2 regions of the Paenibacillus sp. FSL R10-2788 genome follow, and region 2 is predicted to be linked to the other one. Evidence: a T-box and tRNA genes for the amino acid it is inferred to sense, from the RefSeq annotation. Region 2 holds a T-box; the other holds one or more tRNA genes.
The links. The T-box of region 2 lies ahead of NSQ50_RS25120 (arginine--tRNA ligase). A T-box ahead of a tRNA ligase gene usually reads a tRNA of that ligase, here a tRNA-Arg.
Positions count from the first base shown of each region.

Region 1: it encodes a tRNA-Arg, which carries the amino acid that the T-box ahead of NSQ50_RS25120 (arginine--tRNA ligase) is inferred to sense. The anticodon was not compared.

Region 1 covers NZ_JBBOQA010000001.1:174,052-189,823, forward strand. The annotation lists gene NSQ50_RS00845 (tagaturonate reductase) at 1-197, shown strand, start outside; gene NSQ50_RS00850 (UxaA family hydrolase) at 231-1,721, shown strand; gene NSQ50_RS00855 (DUF1858 domain-containing protein) at 1,930-2,154, shown strand; gene NSQ50_RS00860 (DUF438 domain-containing protein) at 2,170-3,429, shown strand; gene NSQ50_RS00865 (ROK family glucokinase) at 3,639-4,589, shown strand; gene rapZ (RNase adapter RapZ) at 4,636-5,535, shown strand; gene NSQ50_RS00875 (gluconeogenesis factor YvcK family protein) at 5,590-6,537, shown strand; gene whiA (DNA-binding protein WhiA) at 6,583-7,512, shown strand; gene NSQ50_RS00885 (HPr family phosphocarrier protein) at 7,610-7,879, shown strand; gene NSQ50_RS00890 (SIMPL domain-containing protein) at 8,048-8,803, shown strand; gene NSQ50_RS00895 (PdaC/SigV domain-containing protein) at 8,930-10,033, shown strand; gene NSQ50_RS00900 (GDSL-type esterase/lipase family protein) at 10,145-10,783, shown strand; gene clpP (ATP-dependent Clp endopeptidase proteolytic subunit ClpP) at 10,873-11,469, opposite strand; tRNA gene NSQ50_RS00910 (tRNA-Arg) at 11,663-11,737, opposite strand; gene NSQ50_RS00915 (sugar-binding transcriptional regulator) at 12,006-13,058, shown strand; gene gap (type I glyceraldehyde-3-phosphate dehydrogenase) at 13,172-14,182, shown strand; gene NSQ50_RS00925 (phosphoglycerate kinase) at 14,299-15,480, shown strand; gene tpiA (triose-phosphate isomerase) at 15,507-15,772, shown strand, end outside.
Region 2 covers NZ_JBBOQA010000001.1:5,632,032-5,647,803, reverse strand. The annotation lists gene NSQ50_RS25145 (ABC transporter permease) at 1-548, shown strand, start outside; gene NSQ50_RS25140 (carbohydrate ABC transporter permease) at 566-1,465, shown strand; gene NSQ50_RS25135 (extracellular solute-binding protein) at 1,523-3,127, shown strand; gene bglX (beta-glucosidase BglX) at 3,237-5,405, shown strand; gene NSQ50_RS25125 (GH36-type glycosyl hydrolase domain-containing protein) at 5,452-8,796, shown strand; gene NSQ50_RS25120 (arginine--tRNA ligase) at 8,857-10,722, opposite strand; T-box leader at 10,763-10,981, opposite strand; gene NSQ50_RS25115 (hypothetical protein) at 11,230-11,589, shown strand; gene NSQ50_RS25110 (collagen-like protein) at 11,635-14,028, shown strand; gene NSQ50_RS25105 (exosporium glycoprotein BclB-related protein) at 14,456-15,658, shown strand; gene NSQ50_RS25100 (DEAD/DEAH box helicase) at 15,732-15,772, opposite strand, start outside.

The sequences.
Region 1 (15,772 bases), 5.5 Mb from region 2:
GGGGAGGATGGGATGGCACAGACACCGGGCTGCGCGCACTGGCCGTCGAAGTACTTGCCGCAACCAATCGCTGGGGCTGTGATCTGAATGAAGTGGCTGGACTTACTGACAAGGTGACAGAAGGACTGATTGCGATTGAGAAAAATGGCATGAAGCAAGCCTTAAAAGCGTTCGTGAAGAGACCGGCACACAACTAATACCCTGGAGGTGACAATGATATGATCAAGACGATGAAAGAAGTATTGCAGATTAATGAGGCTGATAATGTCGCTGTTGCACTTAAAGACTATAAAGCAGGCGACACCATTGTGATTGGTTCAAAAGAGATTAAAATTACTGAAGATATCGCTAGAGGCCATAAAATTGCACTGTCCAGCATTAGCGAAGGTGAAAACGTATTGAAATATGGTTACCCCATTGGTCATGCTATAGCGTCTATCGCGCCGGGGCAGTGGGTGCATACCCATAACACTAAGACAAACCTAACAGGGGTAGAGGAATATACCTTTGAGCAGAAGCTGACGCCGAATCCTTTTGCAGCGGAGAATTTGACCTTTAAGGGGTATCGCCGCTTTGATGGATCTGTAGGTATCCGCAATGAGCTGTGGATCGTCCCTACTGTTGGTTGTGTGAATGGAGTGGCGGAGCAGATCATCAATATTTTCAAAGCAGAGGTTGGGGATATCGCACCTTTCGATAACGTGCTCGTGCTTAAGCATAACTACGGTTGCTCCCAGCTGGGCGATGATCATGACAATACACGTACGATACTGGCTAACGCGGTTAAACACCCGAATGCGGGCGGCGTGCTTGTGCTCGGATTGGGCTGTGAGAATAACAATTTGCATATTTTTAAAGATATGCTTGGCAGTTATGATGAGGATCGTGTGCGTTTCCTTGTCTCCCAGGAGGTTGGGAATGAGATTGAAGAAGGCGTGAAGCTGCTGAAGGAAATCTATAATAATGTCCAAGGCGATCAAAGGGAAGAGGTATCACTCTCTGAGCTGAAAATCGGTCTGAAATGTGGAGGCTCCGACGGGTTATCCGGTATTACTGCGAATCCGCTCCTTGGACGTCTGTCTGATTATATGGCTGCTCAAGGCGGGACCACTGTACTGACTGAAGTACCTGAAATGTTCGGTGCCGAAAAAATTCTAATGGAACGTGCTGCGGACGAAAATATTTTCCACAAAATTGTCGATCTCATTAATGACTTTAAGCAGTATTTTATGGACTATAAACAGCCGGTATATGAAAATCCTTCTCCAGGGAATAAAGCCGGAGGGATTACTACGCTTGAGGATAAATCATTGGGTTGTACTCAAAAATCCGGGAACGCTACAGTGATGGATGTACTCAAGTATGGAGAGCTTATCACTAACAAAGGCTTAAATCTCCTTAACGCACCTGGCAATGATCTAGTGGCTTCCTCTGCACTGGCTGCTGCTGGCTGCCAATTGGTGATCTTTACGACCGGGCGGGGAACACCATTTGGTACATTCGTGCCAACGATGAAGGTATCTACCAATACCCCATTGTATGAAGGCAAACGTCACTGGATCGATTTTAATGCAGGTGTATTGGTGGAAGATGGTTCTCCAGATGAGGTCCTGCGCAGCTTCATAAACTATATTATTTCGGTGGCCAGCGGTGAATGGGTTAATAATGAAAAGAATAATTTCCGTGAGATCTCTATATTCAAAACAGGAGTAACGCTATAATAAATAATTAATTAATGACAGATCAGGCTGTCTCTTATGCTTTTTAAGCGTAGGGGACAGTTTTTTTTAGGTTCAAAGCATACATAATTCGTCTTTAAAAGAACGATAATTGCATTCTTGGAAATTAGTGATTGCAATCACAATGGTCCTGTACGGCCTGTGCTAATCTTTTATTGAGAATAGTTCTCACATAAAGGAGAAGAGTCAAATGGAAAAAGTGCTGAGTTTGGATGAATCTATATTCGAGATGGTATCACGGCATCCGGAGGTCATCGAGATTATGGTAGAGCTGGGCTTTAAGGATATTGCCAAGCCTGGCATGCTGCAGACCGCTGGCCGTTTCATGACCTTATCCAAAGGAATTAAGCTGAAGAAAATGGATCTCGAGCACGTGAAGCTAACTTTTGAACGTCATGGTTTCGAGATTATTTAATAAAGGAGTGTTAATATGAGCGAACTAATTAACAACCGTGAAGTTGATGTGCCGGAACAGACTCGTCGCCAGGCTATGCTTAAGGAAATTATTAAAGAGCTGCATGCAGGCAAAAGTGTAGAAGAGGTTAAGGCGCGGTTCGCCGAAGCTGTGGGTGATGTTACCGTAGCGGAGATTTCCGCGATGGAGCATTCATTAATGACCGAAGAAGGAATTCCGGTATCCGAGGTCCAACGTCTTTGTTCGGTGCATACAGCCATCTTTAAAGGCTCTATTGAGCAGATTCACCGCTCGTCTAAGCCCGAGGAGCAGCCAGGCCATCCAGTACACACCTTCAAATTGGAGAATCGTGAGATCGAAAGACTTGTTAACTTCCGCATGGATCTGCACGCAACAAAGTTTCAAAAGAACGATAGTGAGGAATTGATCTTCAAGTTGTTGGAGGATCTTAGCTTGCTGCTGGATCTTGATAAGCACTATAGCCGAAAAGAAAATCTGCTGTTCCCATACCTCGAAAAATACGGCATTTATGGCCCAACCAAGGTAATGTGGGGAGTGGATGATAATATCCGCCGTATGATTAAAGAGGCAAAAGCAGCGCTCAGCACTTATAGCGGAAATGCAGCAGAAATAGGCGTTCAGCTTGAGGAGATCATCAAGGAAGTTAATGAAATGATCTTTAAGGAAGAAAATATTCTACTGCCCATGGCCCTGGACAAACTGACGGAAGATGAATGGGTCAAAATCGCCCGGGAGAGCGATGAGATCGGGTTCTGCCTAACCGCACCGGAGCAGGAGTGGATCCCTGAGCGGGCTGCAGAGCCGGAAGGCGCAGTGCCGGAAGAAACAGAAGGAGCGACGCCGCAAGGCGGGTTCATCCGTTTTGAGACAGGGTTGTTGTCACTGCATCAGCTCGAGACCGTACTCAACCATCTGCCTGTAGATCTAACCTTCATTGACGAGAATGATGTCGTTCGATATTTTTCACACGGGAAGGAACGTATCTTTGCTCGAACTAAAGCGGTTATCGGCCGTACAGTACAGAACTGTCATCCCCCGCAAAGTGTTCATGTGGTAGAGAAGCTTTTGGAAGACTTTAAGGCAGGTCGTAAGGATGCTGAAGACTTCTGGATCAACATCAAGGATAAGTTTATCTACATCCGTTACTTCGCTGTACGAGACGAGTCAGGCCAATATATGGGCACGCTAGAGTTCACACAGAATATCGCTCCAATCCGAGCACTAGAGGGACAAAAGCGCATTTTATCAGAATAAATCGGTACGTTGGGTTATTTTCCAGATAATAATATAGGTACAAGACTCTCTTACTTAGGTGTAAGGGGGTCTTTTTAGAATATAATAGAGTATACTCTTAAAATAAGGAATTCCCGGGTGTGTTGTCTTTCCTTGACCACAGAGAGGGCTTCTATTATAGTTGGTACTTAGGATTAACTATTTTAGTATAAAAAAAGGTGGCTTGTTACATGTCTGAGAATATCTACGTTGGCGTGGATTTGGGTGGAACTGCAATTAAGGTTGGAATCTGTAATGCTGAAGGTACCCTGCTACATACTTATGAGGGACCTACAGGAACTGCAGAGGGTGTCGATACTGTTATCGATAATATCGAGAAGTATGTACGCCAAATTGTGGAGGATTCCCCGTACTCTTGGGATCAGCTTGCAGGTGTAGGAGCGGGTGTAGCCGGGTTCACAAATATTCGTGAAGGAATCATCATCCTTGCGCCTAACATAGGATTTAGAGATGTGCCGATCCGTTCCATTTTGGAAGATCGTTGGAACAAGCCTGTCAAAATAGACAATGATGCGAATGTGGCTGCACTGGGGGAAGCTTGGAGTGGTGCGGGACGTGGCGTTGATAACTGTGTCTGCTATACGCTTGGAACAGGTGTCGGTGGCGGAATCATTATTAATGGAAAGATTTATCAAGGTTTTGCGGGACTAGCTGGTGAGCTTGGACATATCACAGTAGTGCCGGATCTGGAAGCTATTCAATGCGGCTGTGGCAACATGGGCTGTCTGGAAACCGTTTCCTCCGCTACAGGTATTATCCGCATGGCTAATGATGCAGTAGCTCGTGGCGATCGTACTTCCCTCTCTATGGTAGAGAAGATTGCTGCGAAAGAAGTTTTTGATGCGGCTAAGGCTGGCGATGAAGTAGCTATCCGTATAGTGAATCGTGCAGCGTACTATCTGGGTAAATCCATGGCTTCTGTGGCGGCTGTGCTTAACCCTGAAGTATTTATCGTTGGCGGCGGTGTGTCTAAGGCTGGAGATATTCTATTTGATGAGGTTCGTCGTGTGTTTGCGAAATTGACACCGGCTCCGCTTCAAACTGGTGTTTCGATTATTCCAGCTGAGCTTGGCAATGACGCAGGTATTGTTGGGGCTGCCGGCCTTTTGCTGCGTTCTTAAAAGACGGGAAGTATTCATATACTAAATCTAGGGAGGGGACGCTTTTATGACCGAATTGGACAATACCCCAACGGCTGGAGCCACCCTGATTATTATTACGGGAATGTCAGGTGCGGGGAAGACAATTGCTGTACAGAGTCTGGAAGACCTAGGGTTCTTCTGTGTCGATAATTTACCACCGGTGCTGATTCCCAAGTTCGCAGAGCTAATTGAACAGTCGAAGGGTAAGATTGCCAAGGTAGCCCTTGTAATTGACCTGCGTGGTCGAGAATTCTTCACTGCTTTGTCTGAGTCTCTTGCCTATATCAAGGATGAGTCAACCATTGGCTGTGAGATCTTGTTTTTGGATGCTACAGATTCAGTACTTGTTCAGCGTTACAAGGAAAGTCGACGTCATCATCCATTAGCACCTAAGGGGCTGCCGCTTGATGGTATCAAGCTAGAACGTAAGATGCTTGAAGAATTGAAAAATTCAGCTACGTTATGTTTAGATACCAGCAGTATGAAGCCTGTGCAGCTTAAGGAGAAGATCATTTCACGGTTTTCGCATCTAGGAAAAAGTACGCTTTCCGTCAATATTACATCCTTCGGATTTAAGTACGGTATTCCTATTGATGCAGATCTTGTCTTCGATGTCCGCTTCTTGCCTAACCCACATTATGTGGACCATCTGCGGCCTAAAACCGGCCAGGATAGTGAAGTCTACGATTATGTAATGAAGTGGCCTGAAACACAGGTGTTCCTGACCAAACTGCTCGATATGCTTCATTTTCTAATTCCGCAATATCGTAAGGAAGGTAAGTCCCAGATTATCATTGGCATTGGCTGTACGGGAGGTAAACACCGTTCCGTAGCCATATCCGAGTATTTGGGTAAAATGCTGGGCGTTAGCGAGACGGAATCCGTAACCGTTAGTCATAGGGATTCCGAGCGTGATCGGCACTAGAGAGAAGGGGTCATAGTGGCTGAAGAACAAAGACAGCGTCCACGTATCGTCGTTATGGGCGGTGGCACGGGGTTATCTGTCATGCTTCGTGGTTTAAAAGAGAAGCCATTAGATATTACTGCTATTGTTACCGTTGCCGATGATGGGGGAAGCTCTGGTATTTTACGCAGTGAACTGCAAATGCCTCCTCCTGGGGACATCCGCAACGTATTGACAGCTATGGCTGATGTTGAGCCGCTCATGGCAGAGATTATGAGATACCGTTTCAACACGGGTGAGGGACTAGCTGGTCATAGTCTCGGCAACTTGATTCTTGCTGCGCTCACGGATATATCCGGCGATTTCGTTACGGCTGTTCGGGAGCTCAGTAGATTATTCGCTGTTCGCGGCCGGGTATTGCCTGCGGCCGGTGAAGCTGTAATCCTGCATGCAGAAATGTCGGACGGCACGATTATCACAGGGGAGTCCAAAATTCCTGAAGCTGGCGGGATCATCAGACGAGTGTCTTTGGAGCCGCCAGATGTAGAACCGTTGCCCGAAGCGCTTGAGGCGATTCGGAATGCAGATGCGATCCTGCTGGGTCCTGGCAGTCTGTATACGAGCATTCTTCCCAACCTGCTTGTTCCGAAACTGGCAGAAGCGGTTGTATCTTCGAATGCTATCAAAATTTTCGTCTGCAACGTAATGACTCAGCCGGGTGAAACGGATAACTATACCGTCAGCGATCATCTTCAAGCTGTATATGATCATATCGGGATCGATTTATTCGATTATGTTATTGTTAATGACGGTGAGATTCCGGAACAGGTCCAGACGAAATACGCCGAGAAGGGCGCGCGCCCGGTGCAGCTTGATAAAGAAGCGCTGGATGGCAATGGATACAAGGTTATAGCCGATAAACTGGTTTTATTCCGAACTTATTTGAGACATGATACCGATAAGCTTAGCCATCACATTTATCAGCTTGTGCAGGATTGGATAAACAGAAACCCTAGGGTATAACTTATAGATGAGAATGAAGTACTTATCAAGAAAGAGGTGAGACCCTTGTCTTTTGCGGCCCTTACCAAAAAAGAGCTGACGATGGTGGAGAGTGAACCCTGCTGCGAGAAGGCGGAAATGTCAGCGCTTATCCGTATGAATGGATCTGTGCAGCTTTCAAGCAAAAAGGTTATTCTCGACATTTCGACGGAGAACGCCGCGATTGCAAGGCGGGTATATTCTTTACTTAAGAAATATTACCAGGTCCATATTGAGCTACTCGTGCGTAAAAAAATGCGTTTGAAGAAAAATAACGTCTATATCGTCAGAATTCCAAACCGTGTACAAGAGATCCTAAAGGATCTTAGAATTGTGTCGGAAGGATTTATTTTTACCGATGGTATTGATGATGAGATTGTTGGGAATAACTGCTGCAAGCGTGCTTATTTGCGTGGTGCCTTTCTGGCTGGCGGATCGGTTAATAATCCGGAAGGCTCCTCCTACCATTTGGAGATTTCCTCGATGTATGAGGAACATTGTAAAGCATTAGTGGATCTGGCTGGGGAATTCCACTTAAATGCACGCTGTATTGAACGTAAAAAAGGATTCATTCTTTACATTAAAGAAGGCGAGAGGATCATTGAATTCTTAAGTTTGATTGGAGCGCATCAGGCGTTGTTCAAATTTGAGGATGTAAGAATTATGCGCGATATGCGTAATTCCGTGAATCGGATCGTGAACTGCGAGACCGCAAATCTCAACAAAACAATAAGTGCTGCGGTGCGGCAGATTGAGAATATCAAGCTGTTGCAGCGAGAAATGGGACTGGAGAATTTGCCGGATAAACTGCGTGAAGTAGCAGAAATTCGAATGGCGCATCCAGATATCAACCTCAAGGAGGTTGGTGAAATGCTCAAAGGTACAGTCAGTAAGTCGGGAGTAAATCATCGGCTTCGTAAGATTGATGAGCTGGCGGACAAGGTTCGAGGCGGCTAATTACTTTTTTTCTAGTGTGGTTTACGTTATAATGATATAATAATATAAAATTAATGTGAAACTTTTGGGGAGAACTCAATTAGGGGGTAAGCGTTTCATGACAAAGCACCCGGTAGTTGTTCGGTTGAAGACAGGGCTTCATGCCCGACCGGCAGCATTGTTTGTGCAAGAAGCTAACAAGTTTTCGTCGGAGATTTTCGTGGAAAAAGATGATAAAAAAGTAAATGCTAAAAGTATTATGGGGATTATGAGCCTCGCTATCAGTTCCGGCACGGAGATTTACATTAGCGCGGACGGTGCGGATGCCGATCAAGCTGTAAACGCTTTGACAAGTCTGGTCAGCAAAGAAGAGCTTGAGAACCAATAATAGGAAGACAACATCGTTTCTGCTAGGAAGACTTTATTTATCGCATGACCAAAAGCCCTTCGGGGCTTTTTTTAATACCAAAAAATAGATTGAGACGTGCAACATTTACCAAAATGACTCGTCTAGAGGATAATAACAAATCACAAGAAATGAAAGGGGCTGGCAAATATGAAAGGTTTATTGAAGAAAATTGGTTCAGTGATGATCGTAGGGAGCTTGTTAATTGGAGGGATCAGCATGAGTGGTGTTTTCCAAGGTCCTGAAAAGGCTTACGCAGATGAAGTGCAGAAAAATGTCGTTAGTGTAGTAGGTAAAGGCGAATTGTCCCTCAAGCCGGATATCGTATACTTGACCATCGGTGTGGATACTACGGCCACAACTGCGCAAGAAGCGCAGAAGACCAATGCCGCTAAAATTCAGAAGATTATGACTTTACTAAAGAATACTTGGAAAATTGCAGATAAAGATATTCAAAGCACGCAGTTTTATGTGCAACCCAATTATAGTTACAGCGAAAAAGAAGGACAGCAAGTGAAGGGATACAACGCCAATCATACGCTGTTAGTGTCTTATAGAGATCTGACTAAGGTTGGTGAATTGCTGGACGCTGCATCTGCGGCAGGGGCGAATAATATCGGAAATGCACGTTTTTCTGTGGAAGATACTTCTGCATTTGAAGCTCAGGTGATTGAAAAAGCGATGGCGAATGCAGATGTTAAAGCAGGGGCTATTGCTAAGGCAGCTAAACGCAGCTTGGGTCAAGTGATCACGGTCAGCCAAAATGATGGCGATATCACTCCGGTTTATTTTGAACAGAATCTAAAAATGAATATGGCTGCAGCAGATGCTGGTGCAAGTACATCCGTGCAACCTGGTGTAGTTAAAGTTACAACTCAGCTAAGCGTAATGTATGAATTGAAATAGTATCAGAACAAGGTGAATGCAGAGAGGAGAGGTGATCTTCCACTAGTAATAGTGGGGGGCGCCTCTTTTTTTGTGTAAGTTCTCTACGATTCTGTTTAATAAATTGGAAAGGAGAGGAAAAATAAGATGATGAATATTATTTCAAAAGAATCAGTACGCAAATGGGGCATAGGTCTGATGTCGGCAGGTTTATTGTTTGGTGGAGGTCTGCTGCCCAGCGAAACGGGTTATGCAGCAGCTAGTAAAACGGAGAATAAAGCTATTGATTCGCGTATCGTTTTAAAGGCAAACGGGATAAATTCGTTACAGGAAGGTATTTTGAAGGAAGGACAGGCCTGGATTCCCATAACTTTTATGCGAGATGTGTTGGGATTACCGCTTGCGTATGATAAGAAGGAAAATGCATACATGATTGGAAAAGGATCGGCCAAGGCGAAGTTGATGTTATCCAGTTACGGTACTTCTGTGTGGGTGAATAACTATTTCATTCGAGAGTATGAAGGGAAGTTAATTAATAATCGCCTCTACGTTCCATCAGGTTTGTTAAATGATTATATGGGTTATAAGGTAGATTGGAGTCGGGCCGCCAGTAAGCTGAATGTGGTGAACAGACCGCAGAACGCGCTGACGGTAACCACGGAAACTTATGCTAAAGATCGGACAGAAGCTTTTATTCAGCTTGATTATCCGAAGATCAGTGGATTGGGCAATTCCAGTGCGCAACAAGCTATTAATAATACTTTGAAGGAAAGTGTTATGAAATTCGCGGCGGGTGCAGAACAGGATATCTCCGATCGAGATGGAGCAGAGCCCAAATACACCTATGATTCAGGTTATGTAGTGACCTACAATCAGAATGGTGTGATCAGCATAGTGATGCATCAGTATAGTGATACGGGCGGCGCTCATGGAATGACTAACCGTGAGGCATTCACCTTCTCGCTTAAAGATGGTAAACGTCTATTGTTGGGCGACCTGTTTGGAGCTAATCCAAACTACAAAAAACAGCTGAATGCTAAGTTGAGCAAGCTGCTGAAGGCAGAGGATAGTTATTTGGGAGGATTCAACGGATTGAATACGGAGAAATATTTCTATCTGAAGGATGACAAGGTTGTTCTGTTCTTCCAATTATATGAGTACACAGCGTATGCTGCAGGCTTCCCTGAGTATACCTTTAGTTTCAAAGAGCTTTTGTCGGATGGCAGTAGCCCGTTTGCTGGCATGAAATAAATGGAGATACCTCGTCTCCGCTAATGTCAGCACAAGGCATCTCCCCCTTACCGGAGTTGTCTCTAGTTCATATGCTAAAGGGAGTAACTAGTTTATGAACGGGGGAGAGCTATGGGCTACCAATATACTGCAATTGGCGATTCCTTGACGACTGGATTTGGTGCTCTGCCAGGTAACGGTTTTGTTCCGGTGTACCGTAGAATGGCAGAAGGGAGACTGCGGACTACTGTAGCCTCTACGAATTTAGGCGTGAACGGAATGACTACTTCAGAGCTGGAGCAGCGGCTGCGCGGAAATTCCATGATGCGTGAGGCCGTTCGAGAAGCCGATATCATCACTGTGTCTATCGGTGGTAATGATTTGATTCACGCGGCCAAATCAGCAGCAAGACAGCAAGGGGACTTATCCGCACAACTGCGCAGATCGCTTCAGGAATGCAAACAAAATTTCTCTGCAATTATGAATATCCTTATACAATTGAAGGCGAGGACGCGTAGACCTTTTATCATTAGAATTGTGGGATTATATAATCCCTATCCTCAGGTGGTTGGTGCGACAGAATGGGTCAGACAGTTTAATCAATACGCAGCACAGTACAGCAGCCGAGTATGTGGATTTGCTTCGATTTACAGTGAGTTCGCAGGAAATGAGAGAGGGCTGTTATCCATTGATCATTTGCATCCGAATGGCCGGGGTTATCGCGTAATTGCCGAGAAGCTGGATGCACTAGGTTATGGAGGGCTGAATTGATTGGATTTAGGTCTTCTATAAAATATAAAGAGGCTGTGCCCTATCCGTTATGGTTAGGGCACAGCCTCTTTATATTTTTACTTTATAGCTTACACACCGCTAGGCAATGTCTTCTCGATTACTTTATCTACGATACCGTATTCAGCCGCGTCTGCAGCAGTCATGAAGTAGTCGCGATCTGTATCCTTCTCAATACGTTCTAGAGGTTGACCCGTACGTTCTGCTAGAATACGGTTCAGCTTATCGCGCAATTTGAGGATGCGGCGGGCACGGATTTCAATGTCCGTTGCTTGACCTTGAGCACCACCCAGAGGCTGGTGGATCATGATCTCGCTGTTAGGCAGTGCGAAGCGTTTGCCTTTGGCGCCAGCGTTTAGCAGGAAAGCTCCCATGGAAGCTGCCATACCCACACAGATGGTGGAAACGTCTGGTTTAATGTACTGCATTGTATCAAAAATAGCCATACCTGCAGTAATGGAACCGCCTGGGCTATTCACGTAAAGGTGAATGTCCTTGTCAGGATCTTCGGCAGCCAAGAACAGCATTTGTGCGATGATAGAATTGGCTACCACGTCATTAACCTCCGTTCCAAGGAAAATGATGCGGTCCTTCAGCAGGCGGGAATAGATGTCATAAGCGCGCTCGCCGCGGTTGCTCTGTTCTACTACCATAGGAATATAACTCACGTGGAAAACCTCCTTGATATTGGTTCTTCAAATGTATTCATTTTTACTCTTGCCGTATTACCCACATGATAAACAAATTCAAACAAAAAGTCAAAGAAAGTCAAACTTATATTCAAAAAAAAGAGCCGACAAGCGGCTCTTTGGTTAAGTAGTAGTATAGGCACTACTAAATTATGTGCAAAAATGAAATTAATGGCGCGCCCGCCAAGAATCGAACTTGGATCTCAGGCTTCGGAGGCCTACGTCATATCCATTGGACCACGGGCGCAACAAAAATGATTATAATACAATTTTTACACAATTGCAATGTAATATTAATACTGGACAAGCGCTCTAGGGGCAGGCATCGGGCGCTATATCTTTTTCTGACCTTATTAATGTATAAGAAGACAAGTGCTTGAGAATTCTACTCTCGGAAGACTTGCGCTTCGAGCAATATTTGGTTAGAATATGGGTGGGACTTAAAAAGTTTACCCGGGACGTTTTGAGACCATGAACAAGGGAATAGAGGAAGACGAAGTTGCAGGAGTGAAAGTATGCGTAATTTATTAGATATCCAAAAGCAGCTTCTGCCTGATCTCATGGAAACCCTTAAGAGACGGTACACGATTCTTCATCAGATCATGCTGTCCGATATTATTGGGCGCAGAACGCTAGCCGCTTCGCTAGATATGACTGAGCGGGTACTGCGTGCCGAGACGGATCTTCTGAAATCGCAAGGGCTTATTGAGATCGAGAGTGTTGGCATGCGCATTAGCGCTGCTGGACGTAGACTGCTTGATTTGCTAGAGCCGGTTGTTAAGAGCCTATTTGGTCTGGATGAGCTGGAAGAGAAAATTCGAGCAACGTATGGTCTGGATAAAGTTATTGTAGTACCGGGTGATTGTGAGTCATCGCCGTTCACCAAACGAGAGCTTGGCCGGGCGGGTGCGAAAGCGCTGCTGAGTATACTTCGCGCAGATGATACAGTTGCCGTCACAGGTGGATCGACGCTTGCCGATATGGCTGATCAACTGACACCGCCGTTGTCCCTTTCCTATAAGAACGCTTGGTTTGTTCCGGCGCGTGGAGGATTAGGAGAGAGTATGGAGATTCAAGCCAACACGATTGCCTCAACAATGGCAAAGCGGGTTGGAGCCAACTACCGGTTGTTGCATGTCCCTGATTTGCTTAGTGGGGATGCATACCAATCGCTGGCACTTGACTCTAATATTGGAGAGATTGTACAAACCATCCGCAGTTCGCGTATTATTGTACATGGGATTGGGGATGCCATTGAAATGACCCGCCGCCGCAAACTGGACGAGGCTACAGTCTCGGAAATCCAGGGTGAAGGGGCAGTGGCCGAATCTTTTGGCTATTATTTCAATGAAGAGGGTCAGGTTGTCCATACCATGCTTACGATGGGTCTACGTCTAGAAGATATTATTCGGACAGAGAAAGTCATCGGTATTGCAGGAGGCAAACCCAAGGCCAAAGCCATTCATGCCATGCTGCGTTTCGGGCAGGAGAATATTCTCGTCACGGACGAGGCTGCCGCAGTAGAAATAGGCAAGGAAATTGACAATCAACTACAGCTATCTTCGTAGTTTTTAGATTGCAGGCAATAACATACTTCTTGCATCATACTTAACATTGTTGTCATGACAGACCTCACCGTCTGTTTTGAATAAATAAAACGAATTCTAGGAGGAACTATTCAATGAGTGTAAAAGTTGGAATTAACGGTTTTGGACGTATTGGACGCCTTGCTTTCCGCCGTATTCAAAATGTAGAAGGTATCGAAGTGGTAGCAATCAACGATTTGACTGACGCTAAGATGCTTGCTCATTTGCTTAAATATGATACAACTCAAGGTAAATTCCAAGGTGATGTTGAAGTGCATGATGGCTTCTTCAAAGTCAATGGTAAAGAAGTTAAGGTTCTTGCTAACCGCAACCCTGAAGAATTGCCATGGGGCGACCTAGGCGTTGATATCGTACTTGAGTGCACAGGTTTCTTCACAACTAAAGAAGCAGCTGAAAAACACTTGAAAGGTGGAGCTAAGAAAGTAGTTATCTCCGCTCCAGCTACTGGCGACATGAAAACTGTCGTTTACAACGTTAACGATGACATTCTTGATGGTACTGAGACTGTTATTTCCGGCGCATCTTGCACAACTAACTGCCTAGCTCCAATGGCAAAAGTACTGAACGACAAGTTCGGTATCGTTGAAGGCTTGATGACTACAATTCATGCTTACACTGGCGACCAAAACACTTTGGATGCTCCACATGCTAAAGGTGACTTCAGACGCGCTCGTGCAGCAGCTGAGAACATCATTCCTAACACTACTGGTGCTGCTAAAGCAATCGGTCTGGTTATTCCAGAACTTAAAGGTAAATTGGATGGTGCAGCTCAACGTGTTCCAGTTGCAACTGGTTCCCTGACTGAGCTTGTAACTGTTCTTGATAAGAGCGTTACTGTTGAAGAAATCAACGCAGCAATGAAAGCAGCTTCCGATCCAGACACTTATGGTTACACTGAAGATGAAATCGTATCTTCTGACATCAAAGGTATGACTTTCGGATCCCTGTTCGATGCTACACAAACTAAAGTATTGACTGTTGGCGACAAACAACTGGTTAAAACTGTTGCTTGGTATGACAATGAAATGTCCTACACTGCACAATTGGTTCGTACTTTGGAGAAATTCGCTAAAATCGCTAAGTAATTGACTTGATATAAGCAACATCTATAGAGCGGAAACAGAAATTCCTTGTTTCCGCTCTTTCTAAATGTATTTCTTGTTTCCTGCTAGAAACAATTTTGGGTGTGGAGGAATTAATCATGAACAAAAAAGGCGTCCGTGATGTAGAAGTAAAGGGTAAGCGCGTATTTGTACGCGTGGATTTCAACGTACCTGTAGAAGACGGTAAAATTACTGATGATACTCGTATTCGCGAAACACTTCCAACCATTAAATATTTGATCGAGAACGGTGCAAAGATCATTCTTGCGAGTCATATGGGTCGTCCTAAAGGCGAATTCGTAGATTCCATGCGTTTGACTACTGCTGCTGAACGTCTGTCCGAGCTTCTTGGCAAACCAGTAGCTAAAGCTGACGAAGCAATTGGCGAAGCTGTAAAAGCAAAAATCGCTGAGCTAGGCGAAGGCGACGTACTTGTACTTGAGAATGTTCGCTTCTACCCAGGTGAAGAGAAAAACGATCCTGAACTGGCTAAACAATTCGCTGAACTGGCTGATTTGTTTGTTAATGATGCGTTTGGCGCGGCTCACCGTGCACATGCATCGACAGAAGGTATCGCTCATTTCCTGCCGGCTGTATCCGGTCTTTTGATGGAGAAAGAATTGTCCGTTCTTGGTAAAGCTCTTTCTAACCCAGAACGTCCTTTCACTGCGATCATCGGGGGTTCGAAAGTTAAAGACAAGATTGATGTTATTGATAACTTGTTGTCTTTGGCTGATAACGTCCTGATCGGCGGTGGATTGTCTTATACATTCACTAAAGCACAAGGCTTTGAAATCGGTAAATCACTAGTAGACAACGACAAACTTGACGTTGCTCTTGGATTCATCGAAAAAGCAAAAGCACTTGGTAAAAACTTCATGCTTCCTGTTGATGTTGTTGTTGCTGATAAATTTGGTGCTGACGCTAACACTAAGATCGTTGATTACAATGAAATCCCAGAAGGTTGGGAAGGACTTGATATCGGACCTAAGACTCGTGAACTTTATGCCGATATTATCAAGAACTCCAAGCTGGTTGTCTGGAATGGACCTATGGGCGTATTCGAAATCGATAAATTCGCTGAAGGTACACTTGCAGTAGCAAAAGCTTGTGCAACTACTGAAGGTTACACTGTTATTGGTGGCGGAGATTCCGCAGCAGCAGCAGAGAAATTCCACCTGGCTGATCAAATGGATCATATCTCCACTGGTGGCGGTGCATCCCTTGAGTTCATGGAAGGCAAGGCGCTTCCTGGCGTAGAAGCACTGAACGATAAGTAAGACCTAAGAAGGAGGCAACATAAGTCATGAGAACACCTATTATTGCAGGTAACTGGAAAATGTTCAAAACAGTTCCTGAAGCAGAAAGCTTTATTGCTGAAATTAAAGGCAAAGCAGAAGTAGAAGGCGTTGAGACTGTAATCTGCGCTCCATTTACTAACCTGCCTGCACTTGTAGCAGCTGCAAAAGGTACTAACATCAAGATTGGTGCACAAAACCTACACTTTGAAGATAACGGTGCTTACACAGGCGAGATCAGTGGTGTAATGCTAAGTGATCTTGGTGTGGACTA
Region 2 (15,772 bases):
CATGGATCGTAGTATCCGGGGTTGTTATCAATGTGCTTTCCTATGATGGTCTGGTCAACAGCCTCATTCAAATGTTTGGCGGGACAGGCATTAACTTCCTGGGTTCTGAAAAAATGTTCGTTCCGATGTTGTATCTTACGGATATCTGGAAATCAGCAGGTTGGGGAGCCATTATCTTTATGGCCGCTATCTCTGGTATTGATACAGACCAATATGAATCCGCACAGATTGATGGTGCCACACGCTTGCAGCAAATGTTCCGCATTACTCTGCCTAACATTCTTCCGACGATTACGATTATGTTTATCCTTTCCGTCGGTGGCCTGATGTCATCTGGATTTGACCAAATCTTTAACTTGAGCAACGCTGCAACGAAAAACGTCTCGGAAGTACTAGATGTGTATATCTACCGAATCACGTTCCAGTCCTCAACAGACTTTTCATTCTCCACTGCAGTCAGTTTGTTCCGTTCACTTGTTAATATGATTCTGCTGATTCTGGCAGATAGAGCTGCCAAACTTATGGGCGGAGACGGTTTATTCCGGTAAGAAAGGAGTGCAAATGTATGAGTAAAAAAAAGCTGACCATTATGCAAGACCATAAAAAAATGACCGCTATGGATTATGTGATTTTCGTAATTCTGAGTGTGGGCGCTTTGGCCATTCTTATTCCATTCTGGAATGTCATTATGATTTCTTTTTCTACGCAAAAAGAATACGCTGATAACCCTATGATGTTATTTCCGAAGAACCCAACACTGGAATCCTATCGGGCACTCTTTGCTGATGGGCGGATCGGGACAGGGTATTGGAATACCTTTAAGATCTTAATCTTAGGACTCCCGCTTAGCTTGTTCTTAACGACAAGTATGGCTTACGGCCTTAGCCGCAATAAATTCCCGGGTAAAAAGCTGATTTTTATGCTTGTCCTGTTCACAATGATTTTTAATGGCGGGATTGTACCTTTGTATCTGGTGATGAAGGATCTGCATCTGACAGGTAACCTTTGGTCAGTTATTCTGGCTGGAAGCTTCAGTGCGTTTAACCTGATTCTGATGTCGAACTATTTTAGCAGTCTGCCTGAGTCCCTGATGGAATCTGCGCGACTTGATGGTGCTGGGGAATGGAGAATCCTGTTCTCTGTAGTCTTGCCATTATCTGCTCCAATCGTAGCTACCATCACATTGTTCTACGGAGTAGCCTTCTGGAATGGATGGTATGACGCCATGATCTTCCTGCGGAAAGCGGATCAGATGCCACTGCAGAACGTGTTGCGATCTATCATTATGGAAGCCCAAGTGAATGCATCGAATGCAACAAGTGTTGACGCAGTGGGTAAACAATCATTCTCCATGGGTATGAAAATGGCGGCAGTGTTCGTTACCATGGTTCCTATTATGTGTTTCTTCCCGATGCTCCAAAAGCACTTTGCCAAAGGGGTACTGACAGGGGCTATCAAGACCTAGGGATTTATGATTTATCCATACAAAAGAGGGTCAGTCACACAATTTAAGGAGGACAAAATGAATATTTTAAAAAGAAAATCTGTAAAGTCAATCCTTGCCGGTGTTTTATGTCTTACTCCAATCATGTTGGCAGCATGCTCAAGCTCAGACAATAATGCTAATAGCGGAAATTCAGGCAATCCAACAGATGGATATAAAGATGAGTTGAAGATTTCGTTAGCCAGCACCATTAAGACAACAGAATCTGATTTTGATAACGTGTATCATAAATATTTTACGGATAAGTTCAATATTAAATGGGATTACAACTATATTGAATGGGATTCATGGGCTGAGAAGCTGCGCCTGTGGATTAACTCCGGTGATCTTCCTGACGTAGCAAGCTGGAACTATGTTCACGGTGATGCTCTTAATTACATTGATCAAGGGCTGCTGTACAAGCTGCCAGATGACTGGAAAGAACGTTGGCCGAATGTGGCAGCCGCTTATAAGCTGACAGGACTTGGCGATGAATTGGAGAAAGCGGTAGGTGGCACTTATGTTCTGCCAAGACCGGTATACTTTGAGAACAAGCCGGCAGATCCGCTCATTAACCAAATCGGAGTAATTGCTCTGCGTTCTGACTGGGCTAAAGCCGTTGGTTTTGAATTGAAAGATGCCTACACTACTACAGAACTGATGGAATTTGCTAGATTGCTTAAAGAGAAAGACCCTGGCAAGGTAGGAGATAAACTCATTCCTATTTCTTATGACATCAACGATGCTTTGACTAATATTGTAATGGCTAATAGCGTGCACTCCAGAGTAGAGTCAGCATTCTATAAAGATGCAGATGGCAAATACCAATGGGGTCCAGCCAACGATGAGACGTTAGCGGCACTGAAAGAACTTCAAACTACTTATAAAGAAGGACTGCTGCACCCTGAGTTTTATACTTGGAAAAATGGCGAATCTGGCCAAAAGTTCACAGTTAACGGTGTTTCCGGTATTACGAGTCTAGGTGGTTTGGCTTCTTACAGAAAAGACATGGACGTTAAAATGAAAGATAACCTAGGTGTAAATAGTGATGACCTAGTGCACACAGCTATTGTACTTGGCGATGACGGTAAATATCGTAACCTCGATCAAGTTAACTTCTGGTCTGCTGTAATCTTCTCGCCAGATATCAGCAAAGAGAAATTTGAACGGATTATGGACTTCATGGAATATACAACAAGTAAAGAAGGTCAATTGACCGTTAACTTGGGCTTTGAAGGAACAGATTGGAAAAAAGGCGAAAATGGCGAATTAATCAGCTTACTCCCTGAAGGAACAACATTGGATAAGAAATATCCGAACCGTTTTGAAGGACTGTATGTCTTGGCGGATGACTTTAGTATCGTGAACCCTGCGATCAAAAAAGAATATCGCGATCGTTCTGTAGAACTGTTCAAAGAAAAAGCTGAGCTTGCTTTAAAAGACAAAGCAACGGCTGAATATGACTGGGATTACCAGTTGTATGATTCCAAGGCTAAAAATCAGGCTTCCTTTGACTATGCTACAGAATACACTAACCTGATTTTGAAACCAGGCGATCTAGAGACGAACTGGAAAGAATGGGTTAAGAGCAAACAATCCCTCGTTCAGCCGGTTCTAGATGAACTAAACAATCTAAAAAAATAGCTTTCGCCCTATGCATGTAGGAATGAACCTACAGGACCCGCGTGCAATTCTTGCACACGGGTTTTTCCATTCATAGGCATCGGCAGAATTGAACAATGGAGGATTTGAAATGAATGAGCAGCAACTGACTACCTTGTTGAACCAGATGACGCTTGAAGAAAAGATTGCACAATTGCAGCAGCTAGCCGCTAATTTCTATGAAGGGGCAGAGGATGGAGGACAAATCACTGGCCCTATGGCATCCATGGGAATTACGGACCACATGATCGAGAGCAGCGGCTCTGTACTTGGTCTATCAGGTGCAGCGCAAGTCATTGCGGTTCAGGAAGCCCATTTACGCAAAAATAGATTGGGCATTCCCTTGCTGATGATGGCGGATATTGTGCATGGCTTCAAGACGATTTTTCCGGTCCCGCTGGCAATTGGCTGCTCTTGGGATATGGATCGCGCAGAGCTGAGCGCCGAGATTGCGGCAAAAGAAGCGGCAGTCTCCGGTGTGCACGTTACTTATGCGCCAATGGCGGATCTTGTACGGGACCCGCGTTGGGGAAGAGTAATGGAGTCTACAGGAGAAGATCCATATTTGAATGGTAGGTTTGCCCGTGCGTTTGTGCGCGGATTTCAAGGAAGTGACTTGACTGGTGATGTAGATCGTCTGGCGGCTTGTATTAAGCACTTTGCTGCCTATGGTCTATCCGAAGGCGGCCGCGATTATAATACGGTGGATTTATCGGAACGGCAGCTGCGTGAATATTATCTGCCGGCCTATCGTGCAGCACTGGATGAAGGTGCAGAAATGGTCATGACTTCATTTAATACGATTGATGGGATTCCGATAAGCGGCAATGTCAAACTCCTTCGCCAGCTGCTTCGTGAAGAATGGGGATTTGATGGCGTATTGATTTCGGATTGGGGTGCAGTGAAGGAACTGATCCCACATGGTGTCGCCGAGGATGAGGCTGAGGCAGCACTTAAAGCCATCAAAGCTGGTGTAGACATCGAGATGATGACGGCTTGTTACATTCATCAGCTTCCGGCGCTTGTTGCAGATGGGCAAGTAGATGAGAAGATTATTGATGAAGCTGTGCTTCGTATTTTGAAATTGAAGCAAAGATTGGGCTTGTTCGAGCATCCGTTCCGCGGAGCTGACGTCGAGAAAGAGCGTGAGGTAATCTTCTGTGAAGATCATCGAAATGCGGCGCGTGAGTTGGCGGTTAAATCCTGCGTACTGCTCAAGAATGATCAGGTTCTGCCGCTTGCTGCAGAGCAACGGATTGCGCTAATTGGACCGTTTGCTACTAGCGGAGATATTCTTGGACCGTGGTCGTGGTTGGGTTCAACGGAAGAGGCAAGCCGTCTTGCACCAGCACTTCAAGCTCGCGCAGGTGCGGGTAAGATTACTGTTGCAGAAGGTTCTGGAGTCGATAGCTTTACAGAGGTACAGTGGCTGGAGGCGGAAGCGGCTGCTAAGCAAGCTGATGTGATTGTACTGGCGCTTGGTGAACATTCAGAGATGAGTGGAGAAGCGGGCAGCCGTTCAGATATCCGTTTGCCGGAAGCGCAGTTTGAGCTTTTACAACGTCTGAAACAGCTGAATAAGCCTATCGTGGTGGTGTTGTTTAATGGACGTCCACTAGACTTGGCCGGTGTGTACGAGCATGCAGATGCTATTCTGGAAGCTTGGTTCCCGGGCAGTGAAGGCGGAGCGGCAATTGCCAGTCTACTTTATGGAGATGAGAATCCTTCAGGAAGATTAACGATGTCTTTCCCGGTATCCGTTGGGCAGATTCCAGTCTATTACAATCATTTCAACACTGGACGCCCACTTCATGCTCCGGGTGCCGACAAACGTTATGTCTCGCAATATCTGGACATTCCTAATGAACCGCTTTTGCCATTTGGTTTTGGACTGAGCTATACGACATTTAGCTATAGTGAACCAATTCTGTCCGGTGATATCATGACTGAAAATCAGCCTATTGAAATAAAAGTTACGGTGACCAATACTGGAGAAGTGGATGGGGAAGAGGTAGTGCAGCTGTATATCCGAGACATTTCCGGAGAGGTCGTCAGACCAATGAAGGAACTGAAGGATTTTGCCAAAATCAACCTCTCACCAGGGGAAAGTCGTGAAGTGACCTTTACACTTACCGAACAGCAGCTTCGTTACTATCATAGCGATCTAAGCTTTAGCAGCGATCCGGGACGATTTAAATTATTCGTCGGTTCGAACAGCAATGAGGTTAAAGAACGGGATTTTTGCTTAACATTAGCATAAGTAGAATATATACGGCAGTAACGCCGTAATGGAGGAAGTGTATAATATGACTACTAATTTGAATACTAACATCCGTTTAAACGCCGGGGATCTATCCTTCACTTTTACAAACAGCGGGGACTTGTTCCAAGTCCTCCACGAACGGACAATGATCAATCAATTGCTGCCAAGCATTGTGGATGGTTCATTATCCAATCTATATTTGCGAGTGCACAATGATGGAAACATTCAAGCCATTCCTTTGCTGGGCATTCATTCTTCAAGCACTGTACGTAAGGCTGGAAACCGTTTGGTTTGGGAAGGTACTGCAGAAAATATTGAATATCAAGTTATTTTCACCCCTACTGCAGGAGGAGCTTGGTTCTGGGATGTGAAGCTTACTGGACAAAATGCAGAGGTAGATCTCGTGTACGGACAGGATGTAGGGATTGCTGATATCGCCGCTGTCCGCAGTAATGAAGCTTACCTGTCACAGTATATCGATCATGCGGTATTTGAGGATCAATCCAACGGGTACGTTGTTTGCTCTAGACAGAATCAGCCGCAGGGCGGGAAATTCCCATATCTGCAACAGGGTTCACTTACCAAGGCAACAAGCTTCTCAACAGACGGTTTTCAATTCTTTGGACTGTCCTATAAAGAAACCAACCAACCAGAGAGCTTGGGTCGTGAGCAATTAAGTAATGAAATCTATCAATATGAATTCGCATATACTGCGCTGCAATCGGAACGGGTGAAGCTGAGCGGGGAAACACGGTTTGTGTTCTACGGATTGTTTAAGCAAGATCATCCAGAAGCGATCACTGCGTTAGAATTTGCTAATGATATTGCTGCGGCTTGGGATGCTGTTAAAGATTTACCTTTAGAAGCTGAAGCAGCACTTGAACGTTCTTTCTTCTCGAAGGAGCTGGGAGCACCGCTGGCTGCAGATTCGCTGACAGAGAAAGAGATCGAGGTCTTGTTTCCGGTTCGTTATCAGGAGGAGAGAGAAGGAGACACACTACTTTCCTTTTTCACTGAGAATTATGAGCACGTAGTATTAAAAGAGAAAGAAATGCGCGTAGAACGGCCACACGGCCATATCCTGATGAGTGGGGATAACGCTCGACTTAATGATAAGGTCATCACAACAACTTCTTATATGTACGGGATCTTTAACTCCCAAGTGGTAATTGGAAATACCAATTTCAACAAGCTAATGTCCAATCCAAGAAATGCGCTTAACATTCCAAAAGCTTCAGGACAACGCATTTATGTAGAGTGGAACGGTGAATATCGTTTGCTGACCATGCCTTCTCTATTTGAGGTTGGTTTCAACTATGCTCGTTGGTATTACAGAACAGATGGTGAATGCTTCATTATTACGAACTACACCACCGAAGATTCGCCAGAGATATTCCTGAATGTGCGTTCGGAAAGCGGACGAGCTTATCGTTATTTAGTCACTAATCAAATCACTATGAACGTTAATGAATACGAGCTTCCATATCAATCTAAGCAAGAAAGTGGAGCAGTAATCTTCTCCGCTGACAGAAGCGCACTAAGTGCTGGTGAATATCCTGACTTACAGTATAAATTACAGGTACAGGGTGCGGTGTTAACTCTGCAGGATGAAGGTAGACTTGTCTCTCCTGTTCAACCAACTGAAGCGCCGTTAGCAGTTCTGGAGCTGTCTGCCAGCAGTGAATGGACCTTGAATATTCAAGGGCTTCTGGATGGTAAGTCACTTGCTCCAAGAAATCGTTCAGCTGAGGAAGAAATTTCTGCTTATCGCGCGTTTTATGCTGGTGTGATGAATGGCTTCCGCCTGACGCTTGGGGACGGAACAGAAGGTGAACTGTTTAAGGTTAACGCTCTGACTTGGTGGTACACACATAACATGCTGGTTCACTATTCGGTTCCACATGGTTTAGAGCAATATGGTGGCGCTGCTTGGGGAACCCGGGATGTATGTCAGGGACCTGTGGAATATTTCATGGCTACGCAAAAATACGAACAGGTTCGTGAAATTTTGCTGACGCTGTATAGTCATCAATATGAAGATGATGGCAACTGGCCACAATGGTTCATGTTTGATAAATACACGAAGATACAACAAGAAGAGAGCCATGGAGATATTATTGTGTGGCCGCTTAAGGTGCTTGGAGACTACTTGGCAGTAACTCAGGATTACAGCATCTTGGGAGCAACAGTGCCGTATACCCGTAAGCACAGCTTTGACTTTACAGAAGAAAAAGCGACGTTGCTGGATCATGCGCGGAAGGAAATTGCTTATATTAAGGATCATTTCCTGCATGACACACATCTGTCTTCTTACGGTGATGGAGACTGGGATGATACACTCCAGCCTGCAAATCCACAGCTGAAGCAGTATATGGTTAGCAGCTGGACAGTGGCGCTTACCTATCAGACACTTAATCAGTTCTCAGAGGTACTTCGTTCAGTTGATCAAGCTGAGGCAGAGGAACTGAAGGCGATGGTGGAAGGAATCCGTAAGGATTTCCATACTCATATGCTTCAATCCGAAGTAATTCCTGGCTTCCTGTATATGGAGGACCCTGAGCAGATTAAGCTTATGGTGCACCCAAGTGACACAGAAACAGGTATCCAGTACCGTCTGCTGCCAATGACGCGCAGTATGATCAGTGAGCTGCTTACTCCGGAACAGGCCGAAGCACACTATGATGTCATTCAGGATAAACTATTCTGCCCTGACGGTGTACGTCTGATGAATCGTCCAGCTCAATATGTTGGCGGGGTCAGCACTCATTTCAAACGTGCGGAGCAAGCGGCTAACTTTGGCCGGGAAATTGGACTTCAGTATGTGCATGCACATATCCGTTATGTAGAGGCTATGGCCAAGCTCGGTAAAACCGATCAGGTCTGGAAGGGTCTGGCAGCGATTAATCCGATCGGAATCCGCGATGTGGTGCCAAACGCTGAACTACGTCAAGCTAACTCCTATTTCAGTAGCTCGGATGGTAAATTTAACACCCGTTATGAGGCACAGGAGAATTTCGATAAACTGCGCAATGGTGACGTAGCTGTTAAAGGTGGCTGGAGAATCTATTCCAGCGGTCCTGGGATCTATATGAACCAGTTAATCTCGAATGCACTGGGGATCCGTACGGAAGGTGGAGACTTAATTGTTGACCCGATTCTGCCGGAATCGCTGGATGGAATGCACTTTAGCTTTGAATATGCAGGCACTAAGGTAGATTTTATCTATCATCTTACAGGTCGTGAGATCAGTCGAATTACTATCAACGGTACGGAAGTGCAAACAGAAGGTACACCTAACCGCTATCGTAGCGGTGGTGTTCGCATCAAGCGTGCGGACTTTGACCGTCTCAGCACGGAAGCTGGAAATGTGATAGAGATTTATAAGTAACATTATATATAGAAGGGCAATCTCCGCGTTAACGCGGAGATTGCCCTTTTTTTGTGTTTTTTACATTCGGCTCGGTGTCGGTAACCCAAGCACTTCGAGCACATCTCCCAAGATGTCCTTGAATCTTGAAGTGAGCCAGAGGCGGAATTCGATCGTGGCTGAATCGCCTTTTAGAATTGGACATACAGAATAGAAGTTGTTGAACAGGGTAGCTAGGGTATGGGCGTAAGTGCAGAGCGTATTTGGCGTTAACTCTATACTTGCTGAATGTAATATCTCCGGCCAGAGGCTTAGCTGTCTTAGCAGCGCAAGCTCTGCTTTTTCCAATTTGGAAGGGAACTGAAGCTGTGCGGCAGCTGTAAGGATTGGGATCGTAGCTTTACTCAAAACGCTTGTCGCACGCGCAAAAGTATACATCAGATAAACTCCGGTATTGCCGGATATTTCGGTAGCCTGTTTGAAATCAAACACGATTTCCGTTCCTAAATTAAACCGTAGCAGATAGTAGCGAATCGCAGCAGTGGCAATCATTCGGCTGGAGAGGCCGTCTTTATCGGAACGTGAGTGTTCGATGTTCTGTTCCATGAGTTCCACCAGATCGCTTACCTTAATCCCGATTCCCTGTCGTCCGGACATAGCATAAGAAGATTTGCCTTCTGAAATATCTATACCCAGCTCGGCAGCCGAGGCGGGACTAAGAGATACAACACCATAACTCACATGATGGAGTTTGTCTGCTTGCTCGTTATAACCTAGTGCCCCTAAGGCTTGCTTAACCATCTGTTGTGGATATTCCTGTCTGTAATCGATCACATTGATGACTCTGTCCGCCTGCCCATAAGACTCTTGGGTTCCAGTTAATCCTGTTGTCCATAAACCGGACGAGAATTCGCTATAGGAGAAATCTTTGGTTAAAAGACCAAATTTCCAGAGATGATAGGCAATATCTTTGGCTGTATACGTTAAAATCCCATTCGAACGCACCAGCACCTTATCGAGATGATGCTCCTCTGAATCCGCTCCAATGTTAGCCTCTGTTCCTTGCTTCAGCACCCAGCAGCCTGCGAGTTTACCTTCAGTCTCTTGTACAAAAACGGCTGTCTGCTTCAGTAGCTCAGCTGCGGCTGCCCAAAATCCCTCTTTTAAAATACTGCTCTCCCATACCAGCAAATCATAATAAATCCCAAAATGTTTCATTTCCTCTACATGCTCTCTAACGATACGTTCAGCTACAAGGTTGCCCAGCCAGGCTTCATTGCCGCCACCTTGTTCAAGGGAGTGCAGTATATCTGTGCGCTTGTGTGTCATCTCAGGGTTCAGCGCATATTCTTTGTTCACTTTGGCATAAAGATCCCAGCAAAAATCACCGAAACGTTGATGTTCCCCTTCTAAAGGTATATTTAATAATCCAACAACTGTATCCGCCAGCTGATTGCCGAGATCATCAATGTAGTTATGGACCTCTACGTTATACCCAGTTCTTTTCATAATTCTGACTAGAGTATCGCCAATACAGGCGTTTCTTAGATGACCTACATGAGCGGCTTTGTTGGGGTTGATAGAAGTGTGCTCGATGATGACTTTTTCCCCAGTGCTGGCAGGCAGTTCAAAGGAATGTTCAGCCCAGCTTTGCCAATTCATATACAAATTGATAAATCCGGGAGCAGCGACTTCAACTTTTTGCAATAGACCGGCGAAACGCCCTTTGAATTGAAGTTCTGCTTTCACTAATTCTGCTATGACCATTGGGGATTTACGTAGAGTTTTGGCTAGCTGCATAGCGATATTACATGAATAATCACCATGTTCTAGATTTGCTGGCTGTTCGATCAGAATGGCAATGTCCTCTGGATAGTCAGCTCCTAAAGTATTGAATACACGGTGTACACTGTGCTCGATTCCGTCTTTGATGATTTGATTTAACATGGTATACCCTCCTTTGAAAATACAAAAAAGCCCTCGTCTCAAAAGAGACGAGGGCTTTAGCGCTCGCGGTACCACTCTCGTTGCTGAACAAGTTGTTCAGCCACCTTACGGGATAACGGCCTTCAGTCGGGACTTCCTACTAAGATTCAGAAGTCCATCTCACGGGTGCGCTTCATTAAAGAAATCTGTACCGGCTTACACTCTCCCGGCTCGCTGAGGACTAGATCTCGTTAACTACTCTCCCGCTCATCGATGCTTAATTAATTTTTACCAGTATACCCAATATTTCATAAAAAGCAATAGTGTTAGCTTCTTAACAATCTTGGTTGCTCTTTGTTATTAGATTATCAGTTTAGTAGATTATAAATTTGGAAAAAGAAGGCTGTCTTGTTATAGGACCAGCTGTTCCTTTGCACAACAGTCCACACGCTAACTCAAGCCAAGGAATATTACTATACGGAGCCACTAATCTTTCAAATTGTAGTGGAAGGGAGGAGTGAATAAAACATGGCTATTTTTTCTACTGGACCTATAGATAACAGCCCGATCCTAGGGGTCAGACCGTCGCAACTGGTAACCGTAAAAGTAGTTAATCGGGATTCTCTTAATCCTTATAATCTAGTTATTCAAGGTTTCCTTCTTAACGGATCAAGAACGATGTATGTGAATGAAACAGTAAATCTAGCACCTAATCAAGTTTTAACTAAGAACTATTTTGCCGACTTGGACGCATTTGAATTTGTATTTACAACAGTAGAAGCAGTTGAAGCAGAGGTTGGGATTTCAGTCTGGGGAAAACAGAACTCGGGGGCATTGGTAGATCCTCATCGCATAGTTGCGTGGGAGAAGCAGGCAGTATTAATTTAATAATTATTTTTGTGACACAGTTAACGTTAAAGGAGTGATGAGAAATTGAGTTATTTATCTACCGGACCGATAGACAATAGTATGGTAGGGGGTGTAAGACCTACTCAGCATGTTACTGTCAAAATTGATAACCGAAGTGACATTGATTCATCAATGGCTCTTGTTCAAGGATACTATATGGATGGGACAAGAACTTTATATGTAAGCGAGCTGATAAATGTAGCACCTAATGAAGTTATAACACGTGATTATTATGGCGATTTTGATGCGTTCGAATTTATTTTTACAACTACAAGTCTGGTAGATGATCCGATTCAAATCTCAGTATGGGGAAAAAATAGCGTTGGCCAGATTGTGACTGCCCATCGACTTGTACATGCAGAATTGCTTGGTGTAACGCAAGGGATAACTGGTGCGACCGGGGCGACTGGTGCAACCGGAGCGGATGGAGCAACGGGAGCAACAGGAGCGACCGGAGCAGGAGAGACAGGAGCAACGGGAGCAGACGGAGCAACTGGCGCGACTGGTGCAACTGGAGCGGATGGAGCAACAGGAGCAACCGGAGCAGGAGAGACTGGAGCGACTGGTGCAGATGGAGCAACGGGAGCGACCGGAGCAGGAGAGACTGGAGCTACAGGGGCAGACGGAGCAACTGGAGCGACTGGTGCAACTGGAGCAGATGGAGCAACGGGAGCAACCGGAGCAGGAGAGACTGGAGCGACTGGTGCAGATGGAGCAACTGGCGCGACTGGTGCAACCGGAGCGGATGGAACAACGGGAGCGACAGGAGCAGGAGAGACAGGGGCAACAGGAGCAGACGGAGCAACTGGAGCGACTGGAGCAACTGGAGCAGATGGAGCTACAGGTGCAACAGGAGCAACGGGAGCAGACGGAGCAACGGGAGCAGACGGAGCAACGGGTGCAACAGGAGCGACCGGAGCAGGAGAGACTGGAGCTACAGGAGCAGACGGAGTAACTGGGGCGACTGGTGCAACGGGAGCAGACGGAGCAACCGGGGCGACCGGAGCAGGAGAGACTGGGGCAACAGGAGCAGATGGAGCTACAGGTGCAACGGGTGCAACGGGAGCAGACGGAGCAACCGGGGCGACCGGAGCAGGAGAGACTGGGGCAACAGGAGCAGATGGAGCTACAGGTGCAACAGGAGCAACGGGAGCAGACGGAGCAACGGGAGCGACTGGAGCAGGAGAGACTGGAGCGACTGGTGCAGATGGAGCAACTGGGGCGACTGGTGTAACTGGGGCGACTGGTGCAGACGGAGTAACTGGTGCAACGGGAGCGACTGGTGCAGGAGAGACTGGAGCAACTGGAGCAACGGGTGCAACGGGAGCGACTGGAGCAGGGGAGACTGGAGCGACTGGTGCAGACGGAGTAACTGGAGCAACTGGAGCGACTGGTGCAACAGGAGCGGATGGTGCAGAAGGAGTAACTGGTGCAACTGGGGCGACTGGTGCAGACGGAGTAACTGGTACAACGGGTGCAACCGGAGCGGATGGAGTAACGGGAGCAACAGGAGCAACGGGTGCAACCGGAGCAACAGGAGTAGCTGGTGTAACCGGAGCAACCGGTGAAGTTGGAGTGACCGGAGCAACGGGAGTAGCTGGGGCGACAGGAGCGACAGGAGTAGCTGGTATAACCGGAGCAACGGGAGTAGCAGGAGCCACCGGAGCAACGGGTGAAACAGGAGCAACAGGAGCAACAGGAGCCACCGGAGCAACGGGTGAAGCTGGAGTGACCGGAGCAACGGGAGTAGCTGGAGCAACTGGAGCAACGGGAGTAGCTGGGGCGACAGGAGCGACAGGAGTAGCTGGTATAACCGGAGCAACGGGAGTAGCTGGGGCAACAGGAGCGACAGGAGTATCTGGTGTAACCGGAGCAACTGGGCTTACTGGTGCAACAGGTGTAACCGGAGTAACTGGAGCTACAGGTCCGAACATTCAACAAGAAGGTTTTTCTGCTTTTAAGCCCTCATTGGCAATTTCCACATCTACCCAATTAACTGGCTGGACTGTGACAACACCTTTTTATGATAGCCCGTCCTTCGACGAAGTTGGGGGAAATTATACTATTCCGACAACTGGTAGATATTCGATTGAAGCGACTATCAATTACTCCACAACTGCCTCACTCACTGTCAGTCTTGGTACTGGAATTAATCCGGCTTTCGTAGTTCAGAGAACTTCTCCTACTGCAACAAATCTGGTAAGTGGCTTGTTCCCAGTACTTGATGTGAATGTTGCACTTATATTAGATTTGAGAGCAATTTTGGGAAGTGGTACTGTGACGCTGGCTGGAGAATTTGCATTAACCGCAGGTGATGTGATTGGCTTGTTCTATGTGGCAAATGGTTTGACGGTTCCTTTGAATTTGGGTGGCGCGAACTCAGCAGGTATCGTCTGGTCTGTTCATGAATTAACTTAAGTTTATCTTCGAGTTCAGTATTTACAACAGGGGTAATTCGGTAGCCGTAAGTATGGCTTTCGGGTTATCCCCTGTTTTGTTGGCGATATGTTATAAGTTGACTAGAGCGATGCTTATTAGGTTCTTCTTCTATTAATCCATTACGGATTTTCAGATTGCTATAATGTATCAAATATGTGTAACAGTAGTTTTTAAATGGATGTCCACACCTTAATTCGAAATAAGAATAATACTATAAAGAGCCAAAAATTATGAACTAATTTTATAGGCTCATAGATTATCAACCTAGAGTAGGTGGGAGGAATGATTATAGATAGAATCATATTTTATACAGAACTATTGAGGAGGATTTTGTTCGGTTGGTTTGATTTTCGCAATTCAAATAATAAGCGTATTTTAAAATTCATAAAAAATGAGGTGTTGAAAATTGAGTCAACTATCTACTGGTCCTATAGAAAATAATCTGGTAGGCGGTGTAAGACCTACTCAGCTTGTTACTCTTAAAATTGTCAATCAGAGTGATGATACTCCGTCAACGGTTCAAGTCGAAGGCTATTATATGAATGGGACAAGAACTTTATATGTAAGTGAACAGGTTAATTTAGCTCCTAATCAAGTGGTTAATAGGGATTATTATGCAAACTTTGATTCATTTGAATTTCTATTCACAACACCTATTACGATTGATGATCCCATTCAAATTTCAGTTTGGGGGAAGAGCAGCACAGGTCAATTAGTGACTGCTCATCGCCTTGTCTACTCTGAATTATATGGAGAATATATAGGAATTACAGGTGCTACTGGAGCTACTGGAGCTACAGGAAGCGTTGGTGCAACGGGAGCGACAGGAGGTACTGGCGTAACCGGAGCCACAGGTGCTGGAGCCACGGGAGCGACAGGAGCTGCTGGAGCAACGGGAGCCACAGGAGCGACAGGAACTGCTGGAGCCACAGGAGCAACAGGAACTGCTGGCGTAACTGGAGCAACAGGAACTGCGGGAGCCACAGGAGCAACAGGAACTGCTGGAGCCACGGGAGCGACAGGAGCTGCTGGAGCAACGGGAGCAACAGGAACTGCTGGTGTAACCGGAGCCACAGGTGCTGCTGGCGCAGGCGCAATCATTCCATATTCTTCTGGACTTCCAGTTGCTATGACCACTGTATTAGGGGGTCTTTTGAATACTTCAAGTGCAGTTGGTTTTGGTAGCAGTGCGACCAATATCAGTATTACAGGCGGTACTATAGATCTTACTGGAGCGGCTGGAACCTTGCTGAACTTTGCGTTCTCGGTTCCTAGAACAGGAACGCTTACGTCTATGGCAGCCTATTTCAGTGCGACATCTTCCGTTAGTTTGGTGGGTTCTACGGTAACAATCACGGCTCAATTATACAGATCTACTACACCTAACAATACCTTCACAGCAGTACCTGGGGCTTTAGTTACGTTAAGTCCTCCGCTTACAGGATTAATTGCTCTTGGAACTATTAGCAGTGGTAATACCACAGGCTTAAGCATTCCTGTAACTGTGGGAGAACGCTTGTTGTTGGTCTTCACTTCGACGGTCACGGCTGGCATTGACGTTGCAACTACTGTTGCTGGCTACGCTAGTGCAGGAGTTACAATTGCATAATCTGAAGAAAAGGGATATCCCGATAGTCATAGAGGCTGTGGGATATCCCTGATTTTTTCTCAAACATTGTTATTTAGATCATCAGAATCTCCCGGATGTCTTGCTCTGTGAGGG